Regions from separate parts of the Pseudoalteromonas sp. PAB 2.2 genome, predicted to be linked through region 1. Evidence: riboswitches for the same ligand, from Rfam matches in the RefSeq annotation. Region 1 holds a riboswitch; the other holds the start of a gene.
The links. A riboswitch is a leader RNA that binds a small molecule or an ion and turns the genes downstream of it on or off. The one in region 1 is predicted to bind lysine.
Positions count from the first base shown of each region.

Region 1 (7,452 bases):
CAACCATTTCAAGCATTGGCTCTATGTATTCGTCAAACGCTTCTATAACAGCTTGATAGCGTTTTTGTAGCGATTGTACTGCGTTATTAGCTTTAGCTTGTTCAACAATATTTAAAATAGCGTTTTCGTTATGGCTAAACAGTTTCATTATTTTGCGAACCCGATCATCCATAATTCGGCTAAAGCGACGCAGCTCGTCGTAATCTTCAATTTCTCCGGCTTTTGCTAAGCGGTTGCCCAAGCGTGCTAAGTCATCGACTAATACGTTGATCTCTTGTGCTAGACCCAAATGTTCTTCTTGCAATAAAAAGGTTGCAAAGTCGGCAATTGCGCGGTTGATTTCTAATTGCGAAGATTTTGCCAGTGGAATAATAATATCTTGATTCAATAAACGATTTGTTTCTTTATAAATGCGTTCATTTGACCAGCTTGGCTGTTTTTGTTTTATCGCATTTTGTACGTCTTTTAAGCTGAAATCAGCCATCTTAAAACGTTTAAATAAGAGTTCTAACACCCCCCAATGCTCTGTAAGGGTATTTAATAACTTTTTAGCTGGGATCATACGGCTCCAGTAAATCAAAATTTTGGTGTTAGCGTTTAGTAGTAATTTATGTAATTGAGAATAGTTTTATGACTTAGATGCTGCTAGAATCCGCGCCGAAACACTCGACTTACAATTTTTACATTTTTATAAAGGTTGTTCAAACACCATGGTAACCCCACTTATCCTAACCCTGATAGCGGTGGCATTTTTGCTTATCGTTATAGAGGATATTATCCATGTAAACAAGGCCAAAACGACGCTTTTTTTTGGCACTTTATGCTGGATTATCTTGTTTATCTCTCCAATTCATGGGCAAAGCCCAGAAACTATACAACATCAACTTGATCACAATATTTTAGAAATTGCTACTTTGTGGTTATTCCTAATGGCTGCTATGACCTTTGTCGCTTATTTAAACTCGAAAGGGTTTATTCAAAATATTGTTCACAAAATTATGCCAAATCAAATCAGCGAACGAAAGCTGATGTTTTTGATTGGTGGTTTTGCGTTTTTGTTTTCTTCTATTTCCGACAATATCACAGCAACATTAATTTCGCTTGCAGTTGTGATGTCGCTAAAGCTTGATCCAAAAAAATTAATAAAATACGCGACCCTCATTGTATTCAGTGTGAACTCTGGTGGGGTATCACTTATTACGGGTGATGTAACGACCTTAATGATTTTCCTTGATGAGAAAGTCACCATCGGTAACTTGTTATTGCTTATTGTGCCTTCACTTGCAAGTGTGGCGCTATTGGCTGTTATGCTATCTACGGGGATGTCAGGGAATGTCGTATTCGAAAAACAAGCTGCCCGCCGCATAGAAAAGACCGACATCACCATTGCGGTGATCTTTTTCTCGACGATTATCGCAACCCTAACACTCAGTGTGCTTTATAGTGTGCCACCACTATTAACCTTTTTATTTGGTTTGTCGTTAATGTTTTTAGTGGCGCAATTTTTAATGCGCAAGAAAGACGTTAACAAAAAAATTATTGATTATATTCGTGAAATTGAATACGACACGCTCTTATTCTTCGTGGGTGTATTGCTACTCGTAGGTGCGCTTAAAGAAGTGGGTATGCTGTCTAAATTTACGCACTTATATGAGCTTATGGCGCCTGAGTATGCAAACTACTTAATGGGCTTGTTGTCGGCTGCGGTTGATAACGTGCCGCTAACGGCTGCATTACTGAAAGCCGATATTGTCATGAGCCCTCAGCAATGGTTATCGTTTACCTATGCAACAGGTGTGGGAGGCTCAATGCTTATTATCGGCTCTGCAGCGGGTATTATCGCAATGAGTAAAGTAAAAGCATTAACGTTTATGAGTTATTTAAAAATGTCGCTGTATTTATTAATAGCTTATACAACGGGTTATTATGGCTCATACCTAGCGGGAAGTTTTATTTAATACTTGACAGCTAGACGTCTAAACGATAAGTTTCAAAGCCTGCTTTTTATAGCAGGCTTTGTTATTTTAACCAGGTGTTAACTTAACATTCAGAAGAGGTGCGATACTTAGGTATTTAATGTGAGGTGACGATTGCCAATGACCATTAAAGAGGGAAGTACTCGCCGAGGAAAGTAATCGGTCGTCGCGGTTATTTTTCGGTTTATGGGGCTGAATCCTCAAAACTGTCACCAAACTAGGTGGAGAGCTTCTGGCAGTGGACTACTCTTTTTTATCAAAGCACCCCTTGCCGAGTTCTTCTTGAATTAATGTGGATTGTTACCCACAAAAGGAGACGACATGAATACCCAATTAGCCGCCAACTCGAAATCAGATTATGTAGTTGCAAAATTTGGTGGCACCAGTGTAGCTAACTTTGACGCCATGAGTCGTTGTGCAGAAATTGTCTGTGCAGATAATCAAGTACGCGTTGTTGCAGTGAGTGCAAGTGCGGGCGTAACCAATCATTTAGTTGCACTGTGTAAAGGTGATTTAAGCGCAGCACAGCGCGATGAACACATCACAGGTGTTATTGCTATTCAAGAAAATATTTTAGCTGAGCTGTCGCTGGATGCCGATTTAGCTCATGGCTTTGATGAAACCTTAAAAGCATTTCAAACGCTTGCAGCAGCAGGGGCTAAATCGGCCGCAGAGCAAGATGAACTGCTGAGCTTTGGTGAGCGCTTGTCATCTTATTTATTTACTCAAGTACTGCGTGGTCAGGGCTTAGATGCTGTGCGATTTGATGTGCGTAAAGTCTTAAAAACAGATAGTCAATTTGCAAAAGCTACCCCAAACATTGCTGCAACAGCCGCGGCAGCACAAAAACATTTAGTGCCCTTATTAGCAGAACAAGTTGTGGTAACCCAAGGCTTTATTGGCAGTGATGAGCACAACCAAACAACCACGTTAGGCCGTGGTGGTTCTGACTACAGCGCGGCATTGCTTGCAGAAGCAATTAACGCTAAAAGTGTGCATATTTGGACTGATGTAGTGGGTATTTTCAGTACAGATCCGCGTTTATGTGTAAAAGCCACGCCTATTGCTCGACTAAGCTTTGACGAAGCAGCTGAAATGGCAACCTTTGGGGCAAAAGTATTGCACCCCGCGACTATTTTACCGGCAAGTCGCAGCCATATTAGCGTGTTTGTTGGCTCAAGCCGTGAACCGCAATTAGGGGGCACATGGATTGAAAAAGAAAAGTCAGAGCAGCCTGGTATTCGAGCAGTCACACAGCGTAAAAACCAAATTCTTTTAACGGTTAAAAGCCCAGAAATGCTTTTAGCCAGTGGTTTCTTAGCGCGTGTTTTCACTATTTTAAGTGAGTTTAATATCTCGGTTGATTTAGTAACAACCTCTGAAATCAGTGTGGCAATTACCTTAGATAACGCACCTAACGCATCACGCCCAGAGCTTGATCAAGCCTGTTTAGATAAACTCTCTGAGTTTTGTCATGTATCGGTTGAGAATAACTTAACGCTGGTGGCATTAATTGGTTCAGAAATTCAATTACGTCAGCAAGAAACTAACTTAATGCAGGTATTGAGTGATTTTAATATTCGCTTAATCTGCCATGGTGCAAGTAAACATAACCTGTGCTTTTTAGTTGAGCAGAGTGAGTCTGACCTTGTTGTTCAAGCTATTCATAGTCGTTTATTAGAAAGCCAAAACGCGGCGTAAGTCGTCAAATGTCATAAAAGAGCACTGCCAGTCAGTGCTTTTTTGTGCCACCACGCTGATATCAAAATCATTTACGGTTCGGCTTGATGCGGTCAAGCTATGTTTTTCAATTTCCTCAAACACATTTGGGCTCAAGAGCTTAGCGATAGGCTGTGCAGTTGCTTTGGCCAACGCTTCTTTGAGTGTCCAAATTCTAAAAAAACACCCAGCTTGCTCGTTTATATCGCTAAAGGCGCTAATTAGGTTGACTTCCTCTTGGTGATAAAAGTGTTTGGCAAGTTTTACAAAGGGACGTGTTTTTGTGCAGTGTTCAATATCGAAACCAAATTTATGTTGCTCAGGGTTGAGTGCTGCGCCGATAAAACCACGCGAATGCGATAAACAGGCCCAAATGGGCTCACCCTCAGGCGTGTGTAGTTTAAGCTTGCTGTCTGCGTCATCAAATTGGCTTGAAATGTCGCAAAGAGGTGTGTTTTTAAATGCTGGAACGCTGAGTTTTAATAAATACTTAAGTGTTAACCGCGTGGCAATGTACTCTTGTTTTGCTGCTTGTACTTTGCGCTTTGCAAGTACGCTTTGCTCAAACTGGCTGAGTAATTTACTAACCGGCAGGGCACTAATATCGATATGTGAAGCATCCACAAGTACGATTTGTTTATCAGCTGAACTTACTGCTGAATCAATTTTTAAAGTGTTAGAAAAATAGTGACTGCTCATGGTTTGCGGCTTTCGCATATACTCAGAATTAGATTTGTTTATTTTTACAGCAAATGCACGGTTGCAGGCACACACAAACGCAAATTGTTTACGCAGTTGACTGTAATTATGGTTTAATGAGGAAAAATAATAACAGAAATGTAGATGTATGGCACAAGTTCGTGACGGCTTCCAAAGTCGTATTGGTTTTGTTCTCGCCGCTTCTGGTGCGGCAGTAGGTTTAGGTAATATTTGGGGTTTCCCAACGCAAGCGGCAAACCATGGCGGCGGTGCATTTTTACTTGTTTATTTTATTGTTATTTTCTTATTAGCGCTTCCAGCCTTGTACACCGAACTGTATTTAGGTCATCAAGCGCAAGCAAATCCTGTTAAAGCGTTATCAAGTGCATGGCAAGATACCTCGCCAAAAGTCGGTGCCGCAGCGGGTTACATAGGCCTATTTGGCGCCATTGTGATGCTAAGTTTTTATTCGATTGTTGCAGGTTGGATGCTTGCATATGCGCTTGAACCAATCGCTAGCTTTTTTGGTTTAGCTAAGCTCAGTGACTTTTTACACAGTGATTCAATGGCGCGCAATTTTGTGTTTACGCCACTCATGCTTATCTTAACAGCCAGTATTATTTTAAAAGGGGTTAAATCTGGTATCGAGACCTGGTCACGCCGCTTAATGCCACTATTGTTAGTGTTGCTGGTAGCTTTAATCGCTTATATTGCCACCCTTGATGGCGCAATGGATGGCTTTGCTGCTTATTTAGTCCCTGATTTTAGTCAAATTTTCGATGCAAACTTAATTATTGCCGCGATGGGGCAAGCGTTCTTTTCATTGTCGTTAGGTGTGGGTTGTATGATGGTATATGGCTCATATTTAAAGCCAGACGCCAACTTACCAAAACTAACAGGCACGGTTGCATTGCTTGATACGGGTGTGGCATTTTTAGCAGGGTTATTAATTATTCCTGCCATTTTTGTTGCTCAGCACAACGGCGTTGAGGTATTCAGTAATGGTAAGCTAGTCGGTGAGGGGCAATTAATTTTTGCAATATTACCTGAGCTTTTTAGCACTATGGGGCAAGTAGGCCTACTGGTTGGCTTGTTGTTTTTTGTGTTGATGTCGATTGCATCGGTGACCTCAACTATTTCATCAACTGAAATCCCTGTCGCATTTTTAGTTGAAAATCACAGCATTGAGCGTAAACAAGCCACGTTATTTGTGACCTTAGTTGTGTTTGTTGCTTCATCTTTGATCATTCTTAACTTTGATTGGTTATTTGGCTTAGTGATTATGGTATTAACACAATACCAATTACCGCTTATGGGGCTGTTTTATTTCATTACTGTAGGTTGGTTATGGAAACGTGGTAACAAATTACACCAAGTGGCGAGTGGCCCACATTATTGGTTCGCTCAGTACATTCGTTTTGTGTGTCCGTTACTTATGACCGCAGTGTTCGTGAATGTGGCGCTGTTGAAATAAAACTATCAGCTTTAATTCGAGAGTCACTTGTTTAAAAGGCGTAGGGCGCAAACCTTACGCCTTATTATTTTAAGAGCATAGAGTTATTTTAAGCGCATAGAATTATTTTAAGCGCATAGAGTTAAGCGCATTTAAATAACTTCATTAGTCAGTGGCAAGCCTTGGCTTAACTCATTAGCACTTTGCAGTGTGGTGCAAGCTATTTCGTTAAGGGCTTCTTGAGTGAAAAAACCTTGGTGGCCTGTAACAAGTACGTTTGGGAAACTGACTAAGCGAGAAAAAATGTCATCTTGCATAATTTCTTCACGGTGATCTTTAAAGAACAGTTCTGATTCTTGTTCGTAAACATCAAGCCCCAGATAGCCAATTTTTTTTGATTTTAGCGCATTGATACAGGCTTTACTGTCTAGTAGCGCACCGCGTGAGGTGTTGATTAGCATGACACCTTCTTTCATTTTCTCAAATGCAGCTTCATTAATTAAGTGATGGGTATGCTCATTTAGTGGACAGTGCAAAGAAATGACATCACTTTGCGTGAGTAGGGTATCTAAGTCACATAGCTTAAATGGCCCTGCTTTTACATTAGGATCACACACTAAAACGTTAGCGCCAAAACCATTTAAAATATTTACCAGTGCTAAGCCAATTTTACCACAGCCAATAATGCCAATGGTTTTTTTAAATAGGTTAAAGCCGAGTAAGCCATTTAAATCAAAGTTGCCTTCGCGAACGCGATTAAATGCTTTATGTGTTTTGCGATTAAGTGTCAACATGAGCGCAATACAATGCTCTGCAACTGCTTCTGGGCTGTAAGCAGGTACGCGGCAAACCTTTATTCCATGCTCTTTGGCGGCTTCAAGGTCAACATTATTAAAGCCAGCACAGCGTAATAAAATGGCTTTAACACCATCGTTCGCTAAAGCAGAAATGACGTGTTTATCAACGGTATCGTTAACAAACACGCATACAGCATCAAAACCTTTGCTTAATGGTGCGGTTGTTATATTCAGTGATTGCTCAATGAAGCTCAGAGAAACAAACTCACTGTAATTAGTTGAGTTATTGTCAAAGAAGGGTTTCTCATATTTTTGCGCACTGAATAAGGCCAGCTTTATCATTTAAATTACTCTCTATCACCATTTTGAGGGTTTCAGGTTTGGTACGCGGGGCGTACCGTGCAATGAGTTGACCTTCTGAGTTTATAAGAAATTTGGTGAAATTCCATTTAATTGCGCGGTTTTGCGCAATTCCACGTGTATGGCATTTTAAATAATTAAATAACGGATGCGCCTCAGGCCCATTAACGAGCACTTTATTAAAAAGAGGAAAGCTTACATTAAAGTGTTGCTGGTAATACGCTAATAATTCTCCACCTTCGAGTGGCTCATTATGACCAAATTGGTTACAGGCAAAACCCAGCACAGTAAAATTATGGTCTTTATATGTGTTGTAGAGTTTTTCGAGACTTGCCATTTGCATCGAAAAATTACATTTACTGGCAATGTTAACAATAAGAGCGGTTTTGCCTTGTAGCGACGCAAGGCTAAAATTTTCACCAGACGCAAGCTGGGCATTAAAACGATA
Region 1 is NZ_LYPI01000020.1:37,592-45,043, reverse strand. Features, by position in the region: gene BWD47_RS17145 (hypothetical protein) at 1-562, opposite strand, end outside; gene nhaD (sodium:proton antiporter NhaD) at 711-1,958, shown strand; lysine riboswitch at 2,044-2,216, shown strand; gene lysC (lysine-sensitive aspartokinase 3) at 2,298-3,677, shown strand; gene BWD47_RS17130 (4'-phosphopantetheinyl transferase superfamily protein) at 3,654-4,394, opposite strand; gene BWD47_RS17125 (sodium-dependent transporter) at 4,543-5,868, shown strand; gene BWD47_RS17120 (2-hydroxyacid dehydrogenase) at 6,000-6,983, opposite strand; gene BWD47_RS17115 (glutathione peroxidase) at 6,949-7,452, opposite strand, start outside.

Region 2 (7,452 bases), on a different contig from region 1:
TCTGGCCAGCGAAGTTGTACACGCAATAATACTTGCAGTTGGCAGTTAGCTTTTGTGGCTTGCTCGTTTAGCCAACGGACTTGGTTAATGCTCTCGGCGACGAAAATACGCACACCTCGCGCAATAAAATGACTAATTTGTGCAGGGCTCTTTGCTGGCCCTGTGTTGAGCACGCGCTCGCTATTGATGCCTTGAGCAAGTACTTGCTCAAGTTCACCTTTACTCGCCACATCAAAATTAAACCCCGCACTGTCTAAACACTGAATAATGCGAGACAGGGGATTAGCCTTAACGGCATACCACAGTTTCACATCGGTTTGGGCTGTGAGTTGTTTTAAATGTGTCGTTAATTTATCAAGGTCATAGATAAAAAATGGTGTATCAAGGTGCGCTGAAACTTGTTCAACTGCTTGCTTGATGGGCGTGCTCAAAAAGCTCATTAACGTAAAACCTCTTCTAATAACAATGACGCGTCACTTTGTTCGTCACGGTATTTTACGATGAGCGCACATGACATGCTGAGGCCTTGCTCGCGAGCCCATGCATTGGAAGCAGGGCGAGAACCTGGGATCACAATAGCGTACTCAGGGATTGGTTCGCCTTTTTCTAATTGACGCTCGTTCACGCAATCATAGACTGGAATGGTCGCAGACAAGCGGACTCCCGGTGCAAGCACTGCGCCTTTTTTAACGACAACGCCCTCTACAATCACACAACCTGCGCCGATAAATGCATCATCTTCAATAACCACAGGACTGGCACCAATTGGTTCAAGTACGCCACCTAACTGAACCGCTGCGCTCAGGTGAACATTTTTACCCACTTGTGCACATGACCCTACTAAAGCGTGGCTATCGACCATAGTCCCTTCATCAATAAATGCTCCGATGTTTACATACGCGGGTGGCATAATGATCGTGCCTTTAGCAACGTGCGCACCTCGGCGAACACTGCTACCGCCAGGGACCATACGTACACCTGCATCTGCGGCAAAGCCTTGAGGGGCTAAATTGTGCTTATCAACAAATCCACCAGGAAACTCCGTGTTTGTGCCATTTTTAAAGGCCTCTAAAATGCCTTGTTTTACTTCAATATTGGCATGCCAGTTGCCATTCTCGTCTTGTGTTGCGGCACGTACTGTGCCCGATTCTAAGTTATTTAATAATGCTAACCAGCTCATGATAAAACCTGTTTTTAGTTCCAAGATAAAATTGTGTTGTTTGCGTGGGTGATGCTGTCTGTATGCTCAAGCTCTAAATGAGTCAGCGGTGGACGTAATTGCGGGGTGTTTATTCTACCTTGCAGGTGCATCAGTACTTTTACGGGAATTGGGTTTGCGACAGCAAATAAGCTTTGAATTGCGCTAGACCAATCGGTGAATAAATTGGGATGTTGACCGCTTAAACTTCGTTTAACAAACTCATGAGTTTGACTTGGCCATGCATTCGCCGCCACTGACACTAAGCCTTTAGCACCCGCTTGCGCAAAATATGGCATCAGTGCATCGTCACCACTAAAAATGGCGAGCTTAGGTGAGGCCGTTCTAAAGCCTTCAAATTTGCCGATGTCACCACTGGCTTCTTTAAGTGCCCACAGGTTTTTATGATCGGCGAGGTTTTTAATGACGGTAGGTGAAATCTCAACAGCACTGCGTCCAGGTACGTTGTATAGCATACATGGGTGTTTACTCGCATTTAGTAAGCTTTCAAACCAATGAGTTTGGCCAATAACGCCAGGCTTTGCATACAGTGGCGAACCTAACAAGTAGCCATGAATAGGCAGTTGATTGCAGTACTCGACCCACGCAACTTGCTGCTTAAGGTTCATACCACCAACGGCAACCATAAGCGGTACGCTAGGGGTTAGCTGGCATACGTGCTCAACAATGGCTTGTTGTTCTTTGAGTGAAAGAGCAAGCCCTTCACCGGTACTGCCCAGCAATAAAATACCATTGTTGGCAGCTTGTTGTTCAGCCACAAGCTGTTCAAGGGCGATGTAGTCTACCTCGCCAGATTCAGAAAATGGCGTGATTAGCGCTGTCCATAATGGATAGTCGTTTAAATCAAAATTGTTGATCATCTCTCACGAACTTATAAGGTATTCGAAGAGTCAGTGCGGAAACAATTGAATGGAGCCGCATGTCGTCATTCGAACAAGGTATAATTCGAAGAGCGAATGGGCTTAAAATAATAAAGACGCGACGGCCTTATTATACTAAGACCAGAAGCTCTCCACCAAACTTATCAATAGCATTGCTATTGTTGGTGACAGTCGCTGGGATTCAGCCCAGTCGCCCGAAATAAGCACCCCACAAACGGTGTTACTTCTCGGCGTTAATTTCCCCTCACGTATGATCAACAGAGTCTGTGCTCTTCCCATACGCTACCTGAATAACGCACCTCTTCCAGCCCTTTATGCTCGCTTTAACGTTAAAGCCAACATAATGAAATAGGGTATTGGCGCTGATTAAAGCATTTTAGCCTTCTAGGTGTCAAGGCGGTGGATTTGTTTTTTATTGACCAATTAAGCAATCGGGTTACGTATAACTTCGTTTTTACGTACACTTAGAACGAAGCAGACGAATTGGAAGAATGATGGAAAAGTTTACCGACATTTATCAACGAGCCGTTAAAAGAAAAGGCAGTGAAGAAATGCTGCATGCACTGTTATCAAACCCGCTCGATGATGCTGATATTGCTAACATAGCGGATGATTTATGGTTGGAGGAGTTCACTCGTAAGGTATTTCAAAGTGGATTCTATTGGTCTGTAATCAATAATAAATGGGCGGGGTTTCGTGAAGTATTTTGGGACTTTAGCGTCGAAAAACTATTGATGATGCCACCTGATATGCTCGAACAAAAAGCGATGGATGAGCGAATTATTCGCAATTTCAAAAAAGTGCAAACAATCCCTGAAAATGCTTACATGATCCATGAAGTCGCTGAAAAAAATGCAAGCTTTAGCCAATTTATTGCACAGTGGCCCAGCGACAACATTATTGGTTTATGGGCTTACTTGAAGAAGCATGGCGCACGCTTGGGCGGGAACACCGGCCCTTATGCGTTGCGCGCGATGGGAAAAGATACCTTTTTGCTCTCGCGAGATGTGGAAAGTTATCTACGTGCTCATCAGCTCATTGATGGGGGATTGCAGACCAAAAAATCACAGCAAGCGGCGCAGAACTTTTTCAATGAACTACAGCAGCAAAGTGGTTATAGCCTGCAAGCACTGAGTCAATTAGTTGCTTATGGAGTGGGTGATAACCGAGTAGGCATTGCAACACCCTAAGGAATAATATGAAACTGCACACCCGATATACAGACATTAGTGATCTGTTAGCAATTGAAGACACCCCAACAGCGGTTTCTGACCCGAACTTATTGTTATTTAATGCTAATTTAGCTCGCGAGTTTGACATTAGCACTGACCCTGAGTTTTTAGCAAAACGTTTAAGTGGCTCAGAGGTAGATAACGCTGTAAAGCCTGTGGCGCTTGGCTATTCGGGTCATCAATTCGGTCATTTTTCGCCGCGTTTGGGGGATGGTCGTGCGCACTTGCTTGGTGCCATTGAAGATAAACATGGCGCATTATGGGATTTGCAATTAAAAGGTGCAGGTGCAACGGTTTTTTCGCGTGGGGGAGATGGTCGTTGTGCACTAGGTCCTGCCATACGTGAATATATCATGAGTGAAGCCTTGGCGGCCTTAGGTATTGCAACTACCCGTTGCCTTGCTGTTGTAACGACTGGAGAAACTGTTTACCGACAACCCCCACGACCCGGTGCCGTTGTAACGCGTGTGGCGAATAGCCATATCCGTGTTGGTTCATTTCAATATTTAGCAACTCAAGGTGATATTGAAGGACTTGAGAAGTTAGTTGAATACGCAATTAGTTGTCATTTTCCTGATATCAAAAGTGAAGGTGAGCAGCGTATTACAGACTTTTTAGCGGCGGTAATCGATAAGCAGATTGAGCTTGTTGTGAGCTGGATGCGAATTGGGTTTATTCATGGTGTAATGAACACAGATAACACATTAATTAGTGGTGAAACCATTGATTATGGCCCGTGTGCAATGATGAATCAGTTTGATTTAGAAACAGTTTTTAGCTCTATTGACCACCAAGGACGTTATGCTTTTGGTAATCAACCAACTATTGCAAATTGGAATTGCGCGCGTCTTGCAGAAAGCTTATTACCGCTTTTTAAAGATGAGGAACGTGCGCTCAGCGAATTATCAGCGGTTATAAATGGCTTCGCTGCTAAGTTTAACACGGCATTTGATACCATGTGGCGACTAAAGTTAGGTTTAGATGGCGAGCAAGCAGGCGATCAAGCATTAGTTTCAGAGTTACTCACTTTGATGAAACAACATAAACTTGATTACACGAACACATTTAATGCGCTGACAGAGTCATTACGCACAGATTTTTCGCTCCCGGGTAGTTTAAAAGAATGGCTTTGTAAATGGCAGTTAAGAACTTCGGGTGAAAGTTACGGGGTGATGCGCGCTGTTAATCCTGCAGTCATTCCACGTAATCATAATATTGAAATGATCTTGACTGAATATGAGCAAACGGGCACGAGTTCATCGATAGGTGAGTTGTTGAAAGTCTTAGAAAACCCGTATAGCTATGAAGAGCGATTAGCAGCTTGGTACCAGCCCCCTCATGATGGGGATAGTCATTACCAGACTTTTTGTGGTACTTAAGGGCGATGTTGAACAATATATTGCAGCTGTAAATGCTCATTTTTTAAAATCTAAGTGTTCGCCGATTGAGCAAGGTAGCTGCCAGTGATATGATTTATATCAATAAAATAGCACTAAAGTTTTGCTTTTTAACGAATATTTACAAATAAAGTTGCTTTCAACTTGTTGATTTAAAAATAACCAATATAATAGTGTAATTGGGAATGGACTTTAATCGGTTTTGAGGTCAGTAAATTAGGCGGAAAAAGCAGCTTTTGTCTGATTTTAACAAAGCGATCTAAAGGCATTGTTATGCAAAGTTATTTAGATAACCTATTATTATGGGTAATTGACTGAAATTACTCGGCAAGATATTTGTTCTGTACCGAGTGTGTTAAGTTTTGATTAACTATTAGTCGACTACTCTGTTTAAACTGATTGAGCTGGGATGACTTAGCTACAATTTTAATTGTGAAAATGGGAAGGAAACAATGAAATTAAAATCACTTACTATTGCTTTAGCATTAGCTGCAACTAGTGCATCAAGCTTCGCAGCCGAAAAACAAGGTTTTTATATCGGTGCATTTGGCGACTACTATGATGCGTCTTGGGAAAATGTTCGCGATTTCGCGCCAGGTGGCCTAGATGTTGATGACTCTACAGGTTGGGGTTTAGAGCTAGGTTATCGCTTCAGCGATTACTGGAGCGCTCGTCTTGAGTATGCTGATATGGATTTTGATTACAGCGTAGCTCTGAACGACGGCACGACTATGAGCGGTTCAGAAAGCGGTAAGCGTTACGGTATCGATGGTTTATATCACTTCGGTGGTGGCCCATTCTACGGTATCTTCGGTTTGAAAAACCTTGATGCAGTTGACGAAGACCTAATGTTCGCTAACCTAGGTGCTGGTTACCAACATTACTTCACTGACAATTTCGCATTTAACGCTGAAACGTCTCTATACCAAGGTCTTGACCGTGGTTATACAGATGTAGGCGCTAAATTAGGCTTAAGCTACATTTTTGGTGCTCAAGAATCTTCAGCTGAGCCAGTTGAGCCAGCTCCAACAGTTGTTCCTGTTGCTGTTGAGCCTGTAGACAGCGATGGTGATAATATCCCTGATGCTGACGACCAATGTGCTAACACACCGATGACTGATGCAGTTGACGGCACGGGTTGTACATTATACGAAGACCGTGAAGTAACGAAGAGCTTACTAATCACGTTCCCTAACAACACATCTAAAGTGTCTCAACAGTACTTAGATGACATCGCTAAAGCTGCTGCTTTCTTAAAAGAGCACCCAGGCACTAAAGTACTACTTGAAGGTCACACTTCATCTGTAGGTAAAGCTGACTACAACAAGTGGTTATCTAAGAAACGTGCTGATGCCGTTGCTAAGAAACTTATTGAAGATGGTATCGATGCAGAGCGTCTAACGACTGTTGGTTTAGGTGAAGAGCGCCTTAAAAACCCAGCTAATACAGCTGAAGCACATGCTGAAAACCGTCGTGTAGAAGCACACGTAAGCGTTATTGAGCGTGTAAAAGTAGAGCGTTAATAATTAACCTTTGCGACTAATTTTAAAAACCCAGCCAAGTGCTGGGTTTTTTATGGTTAAAATAGTGTGCTCATAAGGATAAGTCGTTAAGCCAATCTGCAAAAATACCTACCCCAGTTCACAATAACGCTTAACTATTGTGAGGTGCTAAATTTGTCGCTAGCTGCGTTAAAAATGTCTGATTTACGACTGCATTGATTGAGCTGGTAGAGCGATGCAAAAGCAATAGCTAAAAGCAGCTAAAAGACAAAATTTTGTCTTGTTATTATCGAGATTTTCTTGCCTTTAAATAATGCGCTTAATAAAGCGAATAGGGTTAAACGCACTGTTAATGACCGCTAAAGCAGATAGGAATGATTCTTAGTTAATAAATATTCATTTGAATAGCTTTTTTTTCTACCACTATTCATGTTATTTATAGTGAATATAAAGTGCCTAACCGCAGCATGGATTTTCATCTATACTTAAAAGCTTTATAATTAACCGTCAGAATACTATAAGTACTGGGTAATGATTGTATTTAGTTTAATACTACCGAGTACTCTCACGTCACCAAGAGGGCAATATTGTGCTACAAGAATATCGTAAACACGTAGAAGAACGTGCCGCGTTAGGTATCGTACCAGCGCCACTAGATGCTCAGCAAACGGCTGATCTTATTGAACTAATTAAAAACCCACCTGCAGGTGAAGAAGAGTTTATCGTTGATCTTCTTGTTAATCGTGTACCACCAGGCGTAGACGATGCTGCATACATCAAAGCTGGCTTTTTAGCGGCAGTAGCAAAAGGTGAAACAAGCTCACCATTAGTATCAAAAGAAAAAGCGGCAGAGCTATTAGGTACTATGTTAGGTGGTTACAACATCGCACCTATGATTGAACTTTTAGACGACGAAGCGTTAGCGCCAATTATCGTTAAAGGTTTATCAAACACATTATTAATGTTCGATGCTTTCTACGACGTAGAAGAAAAAGCGAAGGCTGGTAACGAATTCGCGAAACAAGTTATCGAGTCTTGGGCAAATGCAGAATGGTTTGTAAATAAACCAGCCGTTGCTGAAAAAATCTCTGTTACTGTTTTCAAAGTAACGGGTGAGACAAACACTGATGATCTTTCACCTGCACCTGATGCATGGTCTCGTCCAGATATCCCACTGCACGCTTTAGCTATGCTTAAAAACGAGCGTGACGGTATCAACCC
Region 2 is NZ_LYPI01000015.1:57,533-64,984, reverse strand. Features, by position in the region: gene BWD47_RS14240 (PLP-dependent decarboxylase) at 1-440, opposite strand, end outside; gene BWD47_RS14235 (2,3,4,5-tetrahydropyridine-2,6-dicarboxylate N-succinyltransferase) at 440-1,180, opposite strand; gene dapA (4-hydroxy-tetrahydrodipicolinate synthase) at 1,195-2,079, opposite strand; lysine riboswitch at 2,217-2,412, opposite strand; gene BWD47_RS14225 (DNA-3-methyladenine glycosylase I) at 2,595-3,290, shown strand; gene BWD47_RS14220 (YdiU family protein) at 3,299-4,711, shown strand; gene BWD47_RS14215 (OmpA family protein) at 5,182-6,252, shown strand; gene acnB (bifunctional aconitate hydratase 2/2-methylisocitrate dehydratase) at 6,821-7,452, shown strand, end outside.
Region 2: linked by a shared signal. The riboswitch ahead of dapA (4-hydroxy-tetrahydrodipicolinate synthase) and the one ahead of lysC (lysine-sensitive aspartokinase 3) in region 1 are both predicted to bind lysine.